4 regions of the Brevibacterium sediminis genome follow, and region 1 is predicted to be linked to each of the others. Evidence: riboswitches for the same ligand, from Rfam matches in the RefSeq annotation. Region 1 holds a riboswitch; each other region holds the start of a gene.
What was found. Region 1 has a riboswitch for thiamine pyrophosphate ahead of thiO (glycine oxidase ThiO). Riboswitches for the same ligand answer to the same signal wherever they lie in the genome.

Region 1 (4,313 bases):
GTGCTCATCGCCGGCCGATTCGTTCCCGGGGGCCGCAGCCTGGCCACCATCGGCTCCGGTCTGCTCGGGTTCCCGATCCGCACTTTCCTCCTCTGGGACGGGATCGGCAGTCTCGCTTGGGCGCTCTATTCGACGGTGATCGGACTCATCGGGGGAATGATCTTCGAGGACCGGCCGCTGCTCGGAGTCGCCGTGGGCATCGGCATCGCCCTGGCCATCACCGGCAGCGCCGAACTCATCCGCCGATTATGCCGGCGCCGCAGAGGACACACTCGGCACCGATTCACCGAATTCCAAGACCGAGATGTCACGATGGCAGGGATGTCTCAAACATATGTGTGGTACGTCAGCTACGGATCGAATATGGCTCGCGATCGGCTCGCCTGCTATCTGCAGGGCGGGCGACCGCCCGGGGCGATGGTCACCTATCCAGGTGCCAGGGACGCAACACTGCCCCGCGCAGAAGCCGGGATCGAACTGCCCGGAACGATCTATTTCGCCGGCGAGTCCAAGGTGTGGGGCGGCGGCATGGCCTTCTACGATCATTTCCTCCCCGGACCGACCCCCGCCAAGGCCTACCTCATCACTGCCGAACAGTTCGCCGATGTGGCGGCACAGGAGATGCACCGACCGCCCGAACCGGACAGTCCGCTGGAACGCCTCGTCTTCGATCTGGCAGCCGGCAGCTCCCACTCTCTGGGTCCGGGCGGGTACGAGACGCTGCTCGTCCTCGATGATGTCGACGGTGTCCCGATGGTCACGTTCACCGCCGCGCATCGTTCGTCAGACGTCGAACACGCTCAGCCGCAGGAGCCGTATCTGGCGATGCTGCGCACCGGCATTGCCGAAGTCAGAGCCGCTTCTGGGCTTCCCCTGCCCGCAGCTGCACAAGTGTGAGGTCGAGCAGCGGAGTCGCCACTCCCAGATCCTCCGCCTTGATCGACAGGTCGCCGAGGATGTGCTCCGTTTCGCTCGGCAGCCCTGCCGTCACATCCCGGTAGAGGGATGAGGTGAAGGCGGAACCGTCCTCGGTGAGCATCTTGATAGTCATGGCGTGGGAGGCTTCCGACACCGGGTGTCCTGCCGCAGCCGCCACGGCTTCGAGTTCATCGATGATGGCATACACGTGCGATCTGCCGCCGGCTTCCATGATCGCTCCGACCGGGGCGCGGAACAGGCAGGTGACGACTCCTGCCGCGGCGATGAAGATCCATTTCTCCCACAGCCCGTCGATGATTCCATCGACGGTCTGGAGTTTGAATCCGGGCACATCGAGCGCCTCGGAGATGCGTGTGGGCACTTCGGCGCCGTGGAGATCTCCGATGGTCATCACGGCCAGGTCGGTGAGCTGGACGACGGCTCCGTCCCTGATGGTGCCGACGATCTTGACGAACCCTCCGAGCACCTGTCCGGGGTATCTGCTCTGCAGCTTCTCGATCTGAGCCATGCCGTTGAGGAACGGAATGATCGTCGTCTGCTCGCCCACAGCCGGTCCGATATCGGCGATGACCGAGTCGAGTCCACCCGCTTTGACCGCGACGATGACGAGGTCGAAGGTTCGTGATGCGGCTGTGAGTTCCTCAGCGGTGATGACATCGACCTGATTCGTCCGATCATCACCGGGTGCAGTGAAGCGCAGTCCCTCCGCGCGGACCGTCTCCGCCCGTGCCTGCCGGAGCAGGAAAGTGACATCGCGTCCGGCCTCCTGCAGATAGGTGCCGAACGCTCCGCCGGTCGCCCCCGCCCCGGCGATGAGAATCGACAGGTCAGCGCCAGCACCGATTCCGTCGGATGCTCTGTCAGCTGCTTGGGTCATTCCAACTCCTCCTTGAGCTCCCGCGCGGCCGCAGCGGGATCCTCAGCCGAGGCTATCGCACGGACGACGACGGTACGCCTCGCGCCCGCCTGCCGGATCGCGTCCAGCCTCTCCCCGGGCGCGATACCGCCGATCGCGAACCACGGTTTGGCCGCCTCGGCGGCGGTTGCGGTCAGCAGCGCCGTCCCCACAGAGGCGCGGCCTGGCTTCGTCGGGGTCTCCCAGACCGGCCCGACACAGAAATAGTCGGTCTCCGGGTCCGCCTCGGCGGCGAGCGCCTGCTCGAGGGAATGGGTCGAGCGGCCGAGGATGACATCGGGTCCGAGCACAGCCCTGGCCTGAGCACTGGTGAGGTCGCCTTGACCGACGTGGAAGACGTCGGCGTCGGTCAGCAGCGCAACGTCGGCACGGTCATTGACTGAGAAGAGCTTGTCGTGACGGGTGGCGATATCTTTGAGGACCTCCAATGCCGCGATCTCGGCGCGGGCCTCGAGGCTCTTGTCCCTCAGTTGGATGATGTCGACACCTCCACGGTAGGCGGCGTCGAGGAACTCGGCGAGGTCGCCCTGACCGGTCCGGGCATCGGTGCACAGGTAGAGCTTCGCCTCTGCCAGTCGCGCCTCTCTCCAGGCTCTCTTCGTCTGCCGCGCTGCGGTGCGCGGTGGCATCTGTGTGGTCATGGTCATAGAGTAGAGGAGTTCGCGGGAGCCTCCCAACGAGGCTGAGAGGGCGTAAGAGCCGACCGTCAGACCTGATGCGGATCATGCCGCCGGAGGGAGAAGCTGTGAGAGTCATTGTCGTCGGCGCCGGGATCATCGGCCTGTCCACGGCCTGGTATCTGCGCCGCCTCGGTACCGAAGTCACCATCATCGATCCTGCGCCCGCTCAGGGTGCGAGCCATGCTGCCGCAGGGATGCTCGCTCCCGCCGCCGAGGTGGTCTGGGGGCAGACTCCCCTGTACCCGCTGATGCGAGCCTCCGCACAGATGTATCCTCGGTTCTCCGCCGAGGTGGCGAGCGCCGCTGGCAGCGATCTCGGTTTTTCGGATGCCGGAACATTGGTGTGCGCCGGTGACCGAGCTGATCTGCAGGCTCTGCGGGAGCTGCGCGATGCACAATCGCGGTCCGGTTTCGCCACCGAGCTCATCACCGGCAGTGCTGCCCGCCGGGTTGAGCCGTCGTTGTCGCCTGCCGTCGCCGGGGCAGTCCACATTCCAGGCGATCACTCGATCGACCCCCGTCGGCTCACTGCCGCATTGCTGACTGTCCTGTCCTCTCACTCAGGAGGCTTCATTCGCCAGCGGGCGGCCAGCCTGATCAAGGACGGCGATACGACTGTGGGAGTCGCACTGGGCGATGGCCGCCGGTTGGAGGCCGATCAGGTGATCATCTGCGCCGGCAGCGCTGTGTCCGCGATCGTCGGTGCCCCGCAGCTGCCTCTGCGTGAGGTCTGGGGTGATGTTCTGCGACTGCGCGCCTCCGCGAAGGCGACTCCGCTGCTGAGCCGCACCATCCGCGGGCTGGTCAATGGTCGCCCCGTCTACCTGGTTCCTCGCCCGGACGGCGAGATCGTGCTCGGTGCCAGTTCGCGTGAGGACGGACTCTCCGGCACTCCGGCCGGGGCGATTCACCGGCTGCTCGCCGACGGGCAGCGACTGGTCCCGGGCATCGTCGACGCGGAGATCACCGATATCACCACCCGTGCCCGGCCCGGTTCTCCGGACGACCTGCCGATGATCGGCCGCATCGATCCCGGCTGCATCGTGAACACCGGGTATTTCCGCCACGGCATCCTCTTGGCCCCGTTCGGCGGCAGGCTCGGTGCCGAGCTCGCCCTGGGCGTCGCCTCCGACTGGCCTCCTGACGGGACGCTCGAGTCCGTGTCCCCACACCGCTTCACCACAGACCACACCAGTGCCTACCCGATGAGGAGCATCTCATGACCGACCACGACCACTCACCGACCATCGTCCTCAACGGCGCTCGCCATGAGCTGCCGGGTGCCACCTCGGCGCTCGACCTCATCGCCGACGTCACCGGACGGGAGCTGAACCCCGATGGGACACCAGCCGACGGCGGCCGCCTGGGCATCGCCCTGGCCGTCGACGGTGAAGTCATCCGTCGCGGTGCCTGGTCCGATTGCACCCTGGCCGACGGGCACACCGTCGACATCGTCACCGCCGTGCAGGGAGGTTGAGATGACCTGGACGATCGATGATGTGGAGATGTCGTCTCGCCTCGTGATGGGCACGGGAGGGGCGAGTTCCCTGAGCATTCTCGAAGACGCACTCGTGGCTTCGGGAACCGAGCTGACCACTGTGGCGATGCGCCGTTTCGATGCCGAGTCCCGCGACTCAGTGTTCACAATGCTCCAGCGTCTGGGTATTCGGGTGCTGCCGAACACCGCCGGCTGCTATACGGCCCGAGACGCCGTGCTCACCGCCCGACTGGCCCGAGAGGCGCTGGAGACGAATTGGGTGAAGCTCGAGGTCATCGCC
Region 2 (4,313 bases), on a different contig from region 1:
CCCGGCGACCGCGAAGTGGGCGTGGGCGGCGACGACGGCTTCGAACTTCGCCGAGGCGGCCCCACCGTTCGCGGACTGCTCAGTGGCGTTGACGGCTGAGACGTCGGCGTCGGGGTCGGCGAGTCCGACTCGGGCGGCGGCCAGGTAGGCGACGGTGACGGCACCGAGTGAGCAGCCGGTGCCGATGACGAGCGGCATGAACTCATGTCCACCTGAGATGCGGGCGACGTGGTCAGTGCCGTCGATGTGGGCGACGACGGCATCGGTGGGTCCGGAGACGGCGACGATGGCACCGGTCTCTCGGGCCAGCTTCGCGGCAGCGGGTAGGACGGCGTCGACTTCATCGGTGGAGTCGACTCCACGACCACCGAGTCCGACTCCGGCGAGTGCGGCGATCTCGGAGGCGTTGCCGCGGATGGCGGTCGGGTGATCGGCGGCGGCGCGGCGGATGCGGGAGGTGCGGAAGTCGACGGCGCCGACGCTCACGGGGTCGAGGACCCAGGGTTTTCCGGCGGTGTTGGCGACGTCGATGGCGGCATCGGCGGCGAGCAGCTGGTGGTTCGAGGCGGTGCCGAAGTTGACGAGGACTCCGCTGGCGATCCCGGCGAACTGTCCGGCATCGGCCTCGTGGTCGAGCATTGCCGGGGAGGCGCCGATGGCCAGGAGCACGTTGGCGCTGAACTGCTGCACGACGGTGTTCGTGATGCACTGGATGAGTGGATTGCTTGCGCGCAGACGCGCATTCGCAGAACGCAGGTCGAAGTCAACCATGACGATCCCTTCGCTAGTATGGCCCAGATCAGGTTCGATGGGTGTTCTCTCAGCCTCGGTGTCCTCCGTGCGCAACTCTTTGGTGCGAACGGATCCTCATGAGGCACCCCATGTCATTGGCTCCGACTGTATCAGCCCGGTCGGACACGGGCGACTCCATACTCTGCTTGGATGCTCAGCACCGACCGCTCGACTCAACGTCGCTGTATCAAGCTATGCATTGCGCGCTCGACGCTAAGGCGAGCGGTCGGCAGAGAGAGCTTCACGCCCCACTACCCGCGCCCGACGTACCTCTGTCCGCGGCGGCTGAGCGCGTCGATGACGACGGCGGTGAGCAGGACGAGTGCGGTGATGATCTGCTGCGCATCGGAGTTGAAGCCGATGAGGTAGAGACCATTGTTGATCGCACCGACGACCAGAGCACCGAGCACGGCTGCCCAGGCGGTTCCGCGTCCGCCGAACAGCGAGGTGCCGCCGATGACAGCTGCAGCGATCGCATTGAGCAGGTCCTGCGTGCTCACCAGCGTCGATCCCGCATTTGTCGTCACACCGGTCTTGATGAAGCCGAACAATGCGGCCAGCACTCCGGCTGCCATGAACACGCTGATGCGCACCCAGGTCACGCGGATGCCGGCACGCCGTGCAGCTTCGACCTTTCCGCCGACGGCGTAGATGGAACGACCGTAGCGGGTCTTGCGCAGCACGAGGTCGATGATGATCGCAATGACGATCATGAGGAAGAAAGGCATCGCCAGACCGAAGTCCTGATTGACGAGGATGAGGAACCCGAACACGATCGCGGCCAGCAGTACGATCCGCACGATCACAGAGGTCCAGCTCGGAGCGCTGAGACCCTCCCGGTGGCGGCGCAGCTTCGAATAGATGATGCCGCCGCCGAAGCCGATGATCGCGACGGCGCCGAAGATATAGGCCCAGATCGCAGGAAAGTAGAAGCTGGCGAAGTCGAAGGCGAAGGTGTCCGACATCGACAGGTTCTTCTGCGTGCCCAATGTCGTCAGAGTCAGACCGGTGAACGCGAGCAGACCGGCCAAGGTGACGACGAACGCCGGGATGCCGACGACGGCGAAGAACCAACCTTGAATCGCGCCGACGACCAGGCCGAGCAGCAGCATGATGACCAGCGCTAAGGCCGGCGGCACACCTTGCCTTACCACCAAGACACCGAGCAGCGAGGCGGCCAAACCGCCCAATTGCGCCAGAGACAGATCGATCTCGCCGAGGAGCAGGATGAGGTTGATGCCGAGAGCCAGGATCGCGAGGAACGCGACCTGAGTGGAGAGGTTGACTAGGTTGGCCGGAGAGATGAAGTTCGAGTCGGCCGACTGGAATACGATGACGATGACGATGAGTGCGAGGATGACCGGGAACGACCCCAGCTGCCCCTCTTTGACCCGGCGGACGAAGGTGCCGATCACGCCTTCGGAGGAGATCCGCTCATCGGTGATGAAGGAATTGCGGGTCATCGACGCTCACCCCTCCGTGCGGCGCGTTTGGTCACGACATTGTCGCTGGCTCCGGTGATCGCGGCGACCAGCACATCGGTGCGCTCGTCACCGGGGAAATCACCGGCGTCCTTGCCCAGCCGCAGCACGTGCACCCGGTCGCACACCGCCTGCACATCGGCCATATTGTGGCTGACGAGCAGCACGCCGAGGTCGCGTTCTTTGAGCCGTTCGATGAGGTTGAGCACTTCGGCCGTCTGGGCGACGCCGAGTGCCGCCGTCGGTTCATCGAGCATGACCAAGGATGGTTCGCCGAGGAGGGACCGGGCGATCGCGACCGTCTGACGTTGACCGCCGGACAGGGCCGCGATCGGTACGCGCACGCTCGGGATCTTTGCCGAGAGGCTGCGCAGCAGCTCCCAGGATTTGGCTTCCATCGTCACTTCGTCGAGGACGCCGCCGCGGGTCTTCTCATGTCCGAGGAACAGGTTGGCCACCACGTCGAGGTTCTCGCACAGGGACAGATCCTGGAACACTGTGGCCACTCCGGCTTTCTGTGCATCCTTCGGGGAGGAGAATCTCTGCGCCGTCCCGTTCATGATGAGTTCGCCGTCATCGGCGGCGTGGACTCCGGCGATGACCTTGATCAGGGTCGATTTGCCGGCGCCGTTGTCGCCGACGAGGCCGACGACTTCGCCGCGACCGACGCTGAGATGGATGTCGGTCAGGGCTTGGACTGCACCGAACCGTTTGTTGATTCCGCGCAGTTCGAGCACCGGCTCGCTGTCGCTGCCCGGCGTCCGCGTCGCCTCAGTTGCCGGGTCGGGTGTCTCTGATGTCATCTGTTCCTACTTGTCGCAGTCGTTGACCCCGGCAGCCGGCGACCGGTGGCGGTCGCCGGCTCGAGGTCGGTCACGTCAGATTGTGAACGCGCACGCGCTCACTTCACGCCGGCATCGGCACAGAGCTTCTCCACCTTGCCTGTGCAGATGTCCTCGGCCTTGATCTGGTCACCAACGATGTCTTTGATGGTGTCGGTGGTGACGACCTTGGCTTCGACGAAGTCCGTGGGGGTGTCCTTGTAGGTCGTGCCCGCGTCGACGTCCTCGCCTGCGGCCAGGGCCACGGCGGCTTTGGCGGCGAACTCGGCCTGCGGTGGGATCGACTTGTAGATCGTGGCGTACTGGTCACCCTTGAGGATGTTCTGCAGACCGTCGACCTCGGCGTCCTGACCTGTCACGACGGGTTCGACCTTGGCTTTCTTCGTTGCGGCGATGACGCCGCCGGCGGTGCCGTCGTTGGCAGAGTAGATCGCGATCGGCTTCTCGCCCTTGCCCTGCAGCTGACCTTCGACCCACTGGCGGGCGTCGTCGGGGTTCCAGTCGAGAGTGTCGTGGCTGGCGGCGATGTCCACGCCTGCGCCCTTGAGGGTCTCTTCGGCGCCGGCCTTGAAGTCCGCGGCGTTCGGGTCCTTCGGATCACCATTGACCATCCAGACCGGTCCCGATTTCGGGTCGACGCCGGCGTCTTTGAGCCCGTCGAGGACGGCCTGGCCCTGCAGGTTGCCGATCTTCTTGTTGTCGAACGAGGTGTAGTAATCCGCACCTTCGAAGAAGCGGTCGTAGGAGATGACCGGGATCTTCTTCGCTTCGGCTTTCGACAGCGCGGATGAGACTGCGGAAGCGTCGACGGGGTCGAGGACGATGGCGTCGACGCCTTCGGTCACGGCCGCCTCAACCTGTTGCTGCTGCTGAGTCGCGTCCTGATTGGCGTTGCGGTATTCGACCTTCGCGTCTGGGTTGGCTTCTTTGAGGTATTTCTCGAAGTTCGGCTTGTCGAGCGACTCGTACCGGGTGGTCTTCGACTCGGGCAGCAGCAGCGCGATGGTGACGTCCCCGTCGCCGCCGGATCCGCTGTCGGCCTCGTCGTTTCCCTGGCCCTTCTGATTGCCGCAGCCGCTGAGCGCAAGAGCGCCGATCGCGACGGAGGCACCGAGGAGCGCCAGCTTTTTGTGGGACTTAAGGTTGTGCCTCATTGTGAACCTTTCAATCTTTCTGACAACGTTGTCAGGCTGTTGAA
Region 3 (4,313 bases), on a different contig from region 1:
TCCCGTGCACGCCCGGTGCCGGCGGGGTCGCTGCCGAGCACAGGTAGGCACCGGGGACGCCGAGGCTGTAGTTGTCCCAGCTGGTGCGCGGGCGGGCCATCATCCGGTAGAAGGAGACGATGCCGGTGGCGATGTCCCCGCCGATGTAGTTCTGGTTGTGGCCGGCCATCTCGGAGGCGGGGATCGCGTTGTGTGCGACGATCCGATCGCGGAAGCCGGGAGCGAAGCGTTCGAGCTGGCGGGTGATGTACTCGGTCGGGTCGAGCGGGCAGTCGAAGGGCACGTGCGCATACGTCCACAGCGGTCGCAGGCCGTTCACCTCGCGGGATGGGTCGAAGACGGTCGGATCCGAGATCAGGCACACGGGATCGGCGGGCATGCGACCGGACATCACCTGTGCCTCGGCGGCGGCCATCTGCGCCCGGGATCCGCCGATGTGGATAGTGCCGGCACGGCCGACCTCGGGGTCGGACCAGGGGACCGGTCCATTGAGGACGAAGTCGACCTTGGCAGCGGCGTTGCCGTGTTTGAAGCTGCGCAGGGCTTTGTCGACGTGGCTCGGGATGAGGCCGGAGAAGATCTGCGCGGCGTTCAGCGCCGAGGTGTCGAGCAGGTAGGCGCGGGCAGCGGGCATGTCCGATACGTGGTCGATGCGCGCATCCGTGTGCACGGTTCCGCCGTGGGCTTCGAGGTCGGCGACGAGGTAGTCGATGATCGACTGCGATCCGCCGATGGGGGAGGGCCAGCCGCCCGCGTGGGCGACGGTCGAGAGCATCGTGGCCGTGGCCGCGGTGCCCATCGCCGGCAGCCCACCGATTGCGTGCGCGGCGACGCCGGTGAACAGGGCCTGGGAGGATTCGTGGGAGAGCGGAATGTTCCACGCGGGACTGGCCTGGGACAGGAGCCGCAGGCCGAACTTCACGACGTTCGCGATGCCGGGAAGATCGCGCAGGGTCTCTGGCACAGAACGTTTGTCACCGAGGGAGAGCCAGATCGCGTCATCGACCCGGTCGAGCAGCGGAGCGAAGAAACGCCGCCATTCCGGTCCTGCCGCGCCGAGGTGGTCGACCGTCTTTTCGAGATCGTGGAAGGCCAGCGCGGCGGGTTTGCCGTCGAGGGGCTGGGCGTAGGAGATCTCGGGGGTGGTGAACTCGAGGCCGCGGGCACGCAGGTCGAAGTCGACGAAGAAGGGGCTGGCGATGGCCAGTGGGTGGACGGCCGAGCAGATGTCATGAGTGACGCCGGGGGCCAGACCGAGGTCGAGGGTGCGGGCGCCGCCGCCGATCGTCGGCTGAGCCTCGTAGACTTCGACGCTCAGCCCGGCACGGGCCATGGTGACGGCGGCGGCCATGCCGTTCGGGCCGGATCCGATGACGACTGCATCTACACCTGTGCTCATGGGGCCAGTCTAGGGGAGGAACGGCGCGGCCTATTTTCGATCGTCAGCCTCGTGGGACGCGTTTTTCTTCTTGTCGACGACGATCGACACCAGCACCAAAAGCAAGAGCACCGAAATTGAGCTGATCCAAGTGCTGGTCAGACCAGCGTTTGTTGAGACAGCGCCGATGGCAACGAGCACGGCCGTCAATGTCAGATAGACATATCGACGGTCGTTGAATTGTTCGTTCGTGTTGTCGCCGGCCGCGAGTGCGAGGGCTATCGCTGCGCTGAGCACCAGCGGAGCGAACTGAGTGATCGGAATTACTCCGTCCATCACCGGAATGATGATGCCGAATGCGAGAAAGGCGCAATCGGCAACGAGCAGCATCACCATTCCGGCCCGGTACGTCGTCAGCCCGGCGAATCTCATTCTGCGATTCCGCAGCCGTAGACATCGTCGAAGAACGCGCATTCGAGGTCGACGGCGTGCCGCCACACGCGGGTCAGGGACTCGGCGGCTTCGGCGTCGCCGGAGGGGAAGACGCGTTCGAGTTCGTCGACGAGGAACTGCACCCACCCGTGAAAGGCCTCGCCTCGGTGGAGATCGATCCAGCCTCGGTGAATATGTCGCGGCGGCATGTCCTTCCGGGACTCGGCCCAGTCGAGATAGAGCCATTCGGCGACAACGAGGACGACGAGCAGCTGCGGATACGACGCCGAAGCGACTGACGAGTCCATGAGATTGCGGAACCCAACCGTCGGGGCGGTCAGTTCCGGGTGGAGATAATCGGCTGTATCGACTCCCAATTCGGCGAAGGAGTCGACGAAATAGGTGTCCTCATCGGCGACGAGCATTCCCAGCTGTCGGGCGAACCGCAGCTTCGCCTCGAGTTCATCGGCGTGGGCCACGCACGCGCCGAGCATCGACAGAAACGACTCGAAGAACTGATAGTCCTGCACCAGATAGTCGCGCATCACTGCGTCGTCGATGCTGCCGGCGAAGAGCTCCCGGACGAACCGGTGATCGACGGCTCCCGCCCACTGCCGGCTGGTCGAACTCACCAGTGCTGATACCGCTCCGTCGGCGTCCACGGTGATCGATGTGTCGAAATCTGTGGTGGTCATTGCTTGTCCACTCCCTCCGCCGGTGTTCACCGGATCAGGTTCAAAGGGTCTGCATGCGCACTCTCAGCGCCGGTCCTTTCGGCGCTCCCCTGTAGCACTTCGACACTATCATCGGGATAAGGTGTGCTGTCAGAGCGAACGGGCCAGGGCTGGCAGATCAGGGCCGGTCGGGCCAGGGCTGGCAGATCAGGGCCGGTCGGGCCCGGACCGGCGGATCAGGGTCGGCCGTTCCAGATCGCGATTGTCGAGCACCCATGTGGCGTTTTCCCACGGAGCAGCCTCGGCGAAGTAGAGTCGCTGACCACCGACGTAGCGGAGATTCGACTCATCCTCGGGATCGGTATCGAACCGTCCGGCAAATCGCTCGTTTCCTCGTGGGACCGAGACTTCAAACGGAACATCGACCCAGATGCTCGCATCCCAGAGATCCACAAGCTCGGGACGATGGAGGAAGATTCCCTCGACCAGGAGGACGCAGTCGTTCGGCAGGCTCCGAGGTTCGGGCGCTATCGGCCGATCCTTGTCGACGTCCCACACGGCTGGAACGACCGAGTCGCCTCGTCGAAATGGTTCGACGACGGATTCGACGAAGGCTCCGTAATCATAGGAACGGCGATAGAAGGTGTCTGGCCCCTTGCCTTGGGCGTAGCGAATCGCCCGAGGGAAGTGGAAGCCGTCGATGCTGATGGCGGTGACCCGGCGGTCGGAATCTTGTCCAGGAACGTCCGCAGCGGTCTTGGCCAAATTCACGAGCTCGTGAGCGAGCATCGTCTTCCCCGCACCGTCGACCCCATCGAGGGCCACGAGAGCGCGTTGCCTAGGCCGGACTACGCGGAGATCGGCGAGCAGGTGACGTAGGACCGTGTCCCGGGACCTCACCGGGCTGTGGACCCGGCGGGGGATACCGACTGTGGGGCCGCCTCGGCGAGGGTGTCGGCGATGAAATCGGCGATACGGTCCGCGGCAGGCTGACGACCTGCCGACTGTTCGGCGGACTCGACGGACGGGTTGTAGTTCGTGTTCGTGTTGATGTCGTAGACGACCTGACGGCCGTCGGCGGTCTCGATGAACTCGACGCCGGCGATCTCGATGCCGAGGTCGGCCAACAACGTTTCGAGCCGAGCGATGAGCGGTGTTCCGGCCGTGATCTCCTCACGGCGGGCGAACTGGGGGACCGCCTCGACGTCGGGATCGGCCCCGGCACTCGGAATCGTGCAGGCATCGGCCGGGCACAGCTCGAACGACCCACCTGAGACGTCGACGCGCACCGCATAGTGGAAGCGTCCGCAGATGAATTCGGCACGGGTGATGAACGGCTGAGCTGGCTGCACATACTCCTGGATGAGGGTGATGCCGTCGATCGGCGCATTCGCTCCACCGGGCGCGAACTCATCGGCGACCGCCTCGAGCTCGGCGTGGGAGTCGAAGCGACGCACACCGAGGCCCTTGCCGCCCTGATTGTGCTTCGTGATGAATGGGGGAGTGAAGCCGGCCGCGGCGTCGACGAGCGCCCGCGGTCCGAACGCGGCGACGGTGCGCGGAACATCGAAGCCCCGGCCGGCCAGCTCGCGATGCTGACGGACCTTGCTCACCTCGAGCTCGTAGACATCGCGTCCGTTGATGACTCGGCGGCCGGCGGCGGCGAGCCAGTCGAGGACCGCACGCCCGTACTCCTTCACATGCGGATCGGTCCGGGTGTGCGCCGACGCCGACAGCCGCGACCAGAAGATCCCCTGTGGAGGCTCGGCGTCGAGATCGATCGTGGTCTCGGGCAGCAGCCATTCGACATGGGCGACGCCGAGGCGGTC
Region 4 (4,313 bases), on a different contig from region 1:
CGGCGAATGATGAGGCACCGTCGAACGCAGCCGGCACGGGTACAACTGGCGCGGAAGGATCCGGTGACGGACCCACCGATGCACCACCCTCGTCCGGAACACCGGCCGGGACCAACTGAGAAAGGGACGAAGTCCATGAAGCGAACAAGGACGTTCACGATCGCCGCTGCGGCCCTGGCCGCAGTGCTGACGATGAGTTCATGCGGTGGCAAGCGCGAAGCCGAACCCGCTGCCGAAGGCGGAGACGGCTGCACGGCCGCCTCGGGGCAGATCACCATCGCCACCGGCAACTCGACCGGTGTGTACTACGTGCTCGGCGGCGGACTGGCGCAGGTGATCTCTGACAATTCCGACCTCAAGGCCACAGCGTCGGAGACCGGCGCTTCCGTGCAGAACCTCCAACAGCTGTCCAGCGGCGACTTCGACATCGCGTTCTCCCTGGCCGATACCGCCGCCGACGCAGTGACGGGGGATGCGGACTTCAAGGAGGCCGAGGACCTCTCCGCGCTCTCACGTATCTACGACAACTTCACTCACGTCGTCGTGCGCAAGGATGCCGAAATCGACTCGGTCGAGGACTTCAAGGGCAAGACGATCTCGACCGGTTCGCCGAAGTCCGGCACCGAGGTCATCGCCAACCGTCTCATCGAATCCGCCGGGCTCAAGGACGGGGACGTGACCAAACAGCGCCTCGACCTGTCCAAGACCGTCGACGGGATGAAGGACGGAACCATCGACGGCATGGTGTGGTCCGGCGGACTGCCCACAGCCGGCGTCACCGACCTCTTCACCTCGAACGGCAAGGACGTCGAGATCCTCGACATCTCCGACCTCGAGGGGAAGATGAAGGAGATCAACCCCGTCTACGAGGTGGCTGAGATCCCCGGTGACACGTACAAGGGCGTCGACACGGTGAAGACGATCGTCACCCCGAACGTGCTCATGGTCCGCAACGACATGGACGAAGGCACGGCCTGTGCTCTGACGAAGCTCCTCTTCGACAAGAAGGACGATCTGGTCAAGGTGCATGCCGCGGCGAAGGAGATCAACCTCGACACCGCCGAACCGCCGGAGCCGATCAAGCTGCACCCGGGCTCGCAGAAGGCACTGGACGAGCTGAATAAGTGAGAAGCCGGGGCGCCCAACTGCTCGCTCAAGGCGTGGCGCGTCTGTCGATCTGTGTACAGTCCGGTGGGCGCGCTCCGCCTTGATCGACGCTGACGAGGAGCGGAGCTCCACGCTTCGCACGGCGGGCAGCGCGGCCCGCGGCCAGGATTCTCCGGGGCCCTCGTTCCTCAGTTGTTCTGAGGGCCGACCGGCGGGATCCGGCCCGGAGCCGGACTCAACCTTCCCGCAGGCCGACGGTCGGATCGGGCAGGTAGACCTCTCCGCCCGATGCGAGGAACTCGCGGCTCTTCTGCTGCATTCCCGCCAGGGCCTCCTGCGCCTCGGCGCTGCCGTAGGTATCGCGGATGTCCTGGGAGATGCGCATCGAGCAGAACTTCGGACCGCACATCGAACAGAAGTGCGCGGTCTTCGCCGGTTCCGCCGGCAGCGTCTCGTCGTGGAACGCCTCGGCGGTCTCCGGATCGAGGCCGAGGGCGAACTGGTCCCGCCACCGGAATTCGAATCGAGCCTTCGACAGCGCATCATCGCGGGCCGTCGCCCCCGGGTGGCCCTTTGCGATATCGGCGGCATGCGCGGCGATCTTGTACGTGATCACCCCGGTCTTGACGTCGTCACGGTCGGGCAGCCCGAGATGCTCCTTCGGGGTGACGTAGCAGAGCATCGCCGTGCCGTAGCGGGCGATCTCCGTCGCCCCGATCGCCGAGGTGATGTGGTCGTATCCGGGCGCGATATCCGTAACCAGCGGACCCAAGGTGTAGAACGGCGCACCGTGACAGAACTCCTGCTGACGTTCGACGTTCTCCCGCACGAGGTGGAGCGGAATGTGCCCGGGCCCTTCGACCATCACCTGGACGTCGTGGGCCCACGCGCGTTCGGTGAGTTCGGCGAGAGTGTCGAGCTCGGCGAACTGGGCGGCATCATTGGCATCGGCGATAGAACCCGGCCGCAGTCCGTCGCCGAGCGAGAAAGCAACATCGTAGCGAGCGAAGATCTCGCAGAGTTCATCGAAGTGGGTGTAGAGGAAGTTCTCCTCGTGGTGGGCAAGGCACCAGCCGGCCATGATGGACCCGCCGCGTGAGACCATCCCGGTGACCCGGTCAGCCGTGAGAGGAACGTAGCGCAGCAGCACACCCGCGTGCACGGTCATGTAGTCGACACCCTGCTCGCACTGCTCGATGACCGTGTCGCGATAGATCTCCCAGGTCAGAGCGTTCGCATCGCCGTCGACCTTCTCCAGCGCCTGATAGATCGGGACGGTGCCGATGGGGATCGGCGAATTGCGGATGATCCACTCCCTGGTGGTGTGGATGTCATTGCCGGTCGACAGATCCATGAGGGTGTCGGCACCCCACTTCGCGGCCCACCGCAGCTTCTGCACCTCCTCGGCGATGGAGCTGGTGACCGCGGAATTGCCGATGTTCGCATTGATCTTGACGAGGAACGCCCTGCCGATGATCATCGGCTCGGATTCGGGGTGATTGATGTTGTTCGGAATGATCGCGCGACCGGCGGCGAGCTCGGCGCGCACGAGTTCGACATCGCACTGCTCGCGAAGCGCCACGAACCGCATCTCCGGTGTGATGATGCCCTGCCTTGCGTAGTGCATCTGGGTCACCGTGCGGCCGGACTTGGCCCTTCGCGGAACCGGTTTGCGTCCCTTCCACTGCTGCGACGGGGCACCTCGGCGGACGGCGGCACGACCGTCATCGGCGATGCGGTGGCCGCGGGCGTCATACGTCTCAGTGTCGAGGCGGTTCTCGATCCACGGGAATCGCAGAGCGGGCAGTCCCTCTTCCGGAATGCTGCCCGGTCCGACGGTGCGGTAGACGTCGACGGGATCGTTGGCCCGACCGTTCGCGTCCTCGAGCTCGATGCGGGTCACGGGAACGCGGATACCGTGTTCCTCGTCCTCGACCCACGCCGGCGAATGCGTCGGATACTGCTCGAGGGTGAACTGGTCGTGCGAATCTGCGTCAGACGAAGTCGTGGCAGGGGCAGGTGTTTCAGGGGTGAATGCAGTCATCTGCAGTCCTCACTTCCTACGCCGGTATCAACCGGATCAGGTTCTACGGTCTCGGACGATCCAGTCCGATCTCAGCCCTTGCAGCGGGCTCCCGTGGGGTCGTGCCATTCGTATCACGACTGACGCAGTGAGGACAACTGCAGCCCTCGAAGCATCAATCGGATCGGTGTGATGACCATTCCTCGGCGAGAATGGCGTAGGAACAGCCGTCGAGCCAGCCTCGATCGGCATGCCAAGACGCCTGAATTGAATACTCCTCGAGCCGCATTCCCAGTTTCTCCAGGATCCGACGGGACGCACGATTGTCGGCAAAGCATCCGGCGCTCACACGTCGCAGACCGAGCTCGTCGAATGCCAGCTGCAACATCACCCGGGCGACCTGACCGCCGAAACCACGACTCTGATGACGCGGGTCGACGAGGTAGTCGATTCCCGCCTCACAGTTCCGATAGGCGTTCCGGTCTCCATGGATCTGTCCTTGGCCGTCGTAGATCCACAGGGTTCCGGTCGCAACGACATCCTCGCTGTGCCGGGCGATGAGCACATGATGAAGCGGGTTGTCGAGGCTGTCCAACCACTCCCGCTTCAGCGCAGCAGGATCAACAATGGTCTGGATGAGCCATTCGGTCACTGCCGGGTCGTTTCGCCAGCGCAGCACAGAGTCGATGCTCTCAGGGTCGGGTGCGGTGAGCGTGAGCGGTCCGGCGCGCCACGACCGTTTTCGGAAGTGATCCTCCTCGTGCATTCGGCCTCCTTGCCGATCAATGGTGAGAAAATCCGACCGCGCCGAACCAATTTCGCAGAATTGTCGGACGGGTTGGCGGTCAGCCGCCCTGGAGGAACGCCTTCGCAGCGGCGCCGAGGGCGACGACGTCGGAGACCGCGACCATTTCGCGGGCCGAGTGCATCGAGTACAGAGCCGGGCCCACATCAACGGTCGTCATGCCCAGCCGGGTCGCGGTCAGCGGTCCGATCGTCGACCCGCAGGGCATCGCATTGTTCGACACGAAATCCTGGTACTCGACTCCGGCGGCCGCGCACGCCTGTGACCACACGGCGGTGCCCACCGCATCCGTGGCGTAGCGCTGCTGAGCGTTGAGCTTGAGCAGGGGACCGCCGCCGAGGCGGGGGCGGACATGCGGATCGTGCCGTTCCGGATAGT

Region 2: it holds a riboswitch for thiamine pyrophosphate, as region 1 does, so the genes downstream of both, thiM (hydroxyethylthiazole kinase) here and thiO (glycine oxidase ThiO) in region 1, are expected to answer to the same signal.
Region 3: it holds a riboswitch for thiamine pyrophosphate, as region 1 does, so the genes downstream of both, KTJ89_RS04555 (TenA family protein) here and thiO (glycine oxidase ThiO) in region 1, are expected to answer to the same signal.
Region 4: it holds a riboswitch for thiamine pyrophosphate, as region 1 does, so the genes downstream of both, thiC (phosphomethylpyrimidine synthase ThiC) here and thiO (glycine oxidase ThiO) in region 1, are expected to answer to the same signal.

The regions. Positions count from the first base shown of each region.
Region 1 covers NZ_JAHQRN010000001.1:305,156-309,468, reverse strand. The annotation lists gene KTJ89_RS01435 (DedA family protein) at 1-897, shown strand, start outside; gene KTJ89_RS01430 (ketopantoate reductase family protein) at 851-1,816, opposite strand; gene thiE (thiamine phosphate synthase) at 1,813-2,496, opposite strand; TPP riboswitch at 2,508-2,611, shown strand; gene thiO (glycine oxidase ThiO) at 2,601-3,758, shown strand; gene thiS (sulfur carrier protein ThiS) at 3,755-4,012, shown strand; gene KTJ89_RS01410 (thiazole synthase) at 4,014-4,313, shown strand, end outside.
Region 2 covers NZ_JAHQRN010000004.1:61,221-65,533, reverse strand. The annotation lists gene thiM (hydroxyethylthiazole kinase) at 1-771, opposite strand, end outside; TPP riboswitch at 759-892, opposite strand; gene KTJ89_RS10250 (sugar ABC transporter permease) at 1,044-2,255, opposite strand; gene KTJ89_RS10245 (ATP-binding cassette domain-containing protein) at 2,252-3,076, opposite strand; gene KTJ89_RS10240 (substrate-binding domain-containing protein) at 3,175-4,269, opposite strand.
Region 3 covers NZ_JAHQRN010000002.1:36,301-40,613, forward strand. The annotation lists gene KTJ89_RS04545 (phytoene desaturase family protein) at 1-1,399, opposite strand, end outside; gene KTJ89_RS04550 (hypothetical protein) at 1,430-1,774, opposite strand; gene KTJ89_RS04555 (TenA family protein) at 1,807-2,505, opposite strand; TPP riboswitch at 2,500-2,606, opposite strand; gene KTJ89_RS04560 (nucleoside/nucleotide kinase family protein) at 2,692-3,309, opposite strand; gene KTJ89_RS04565 (ATP-grasp domain-containing protein) at 3,381-4,313, opposite strand, start outside.
Region 4 covers NZ_JAHQRN010000012.1:112,352-116,664, forward strand. The annotation lists gene KTJ89_RS19155 (TRAP transporter permease) at 1-119, shown strand, start outside; gene KTJ89_RS19160 (TAXI family TRAP transporter solute-binding subunit) at 136-1,128, shown strand; gene thiC (phosphomethylpyrimidine synthase ThiC) at 1,343-3,151, opposite strand; TPP riboswitch at 3,147-3,255, opposite strand; gene KTJ89_RS19170 (GNAT family N-acetyltransferase) at 3,306-3,896, opposite strand; gene KTJ89_RS19175 (M18 family aminopeptidase) at 3,976-4,313, opposite strand, start outside.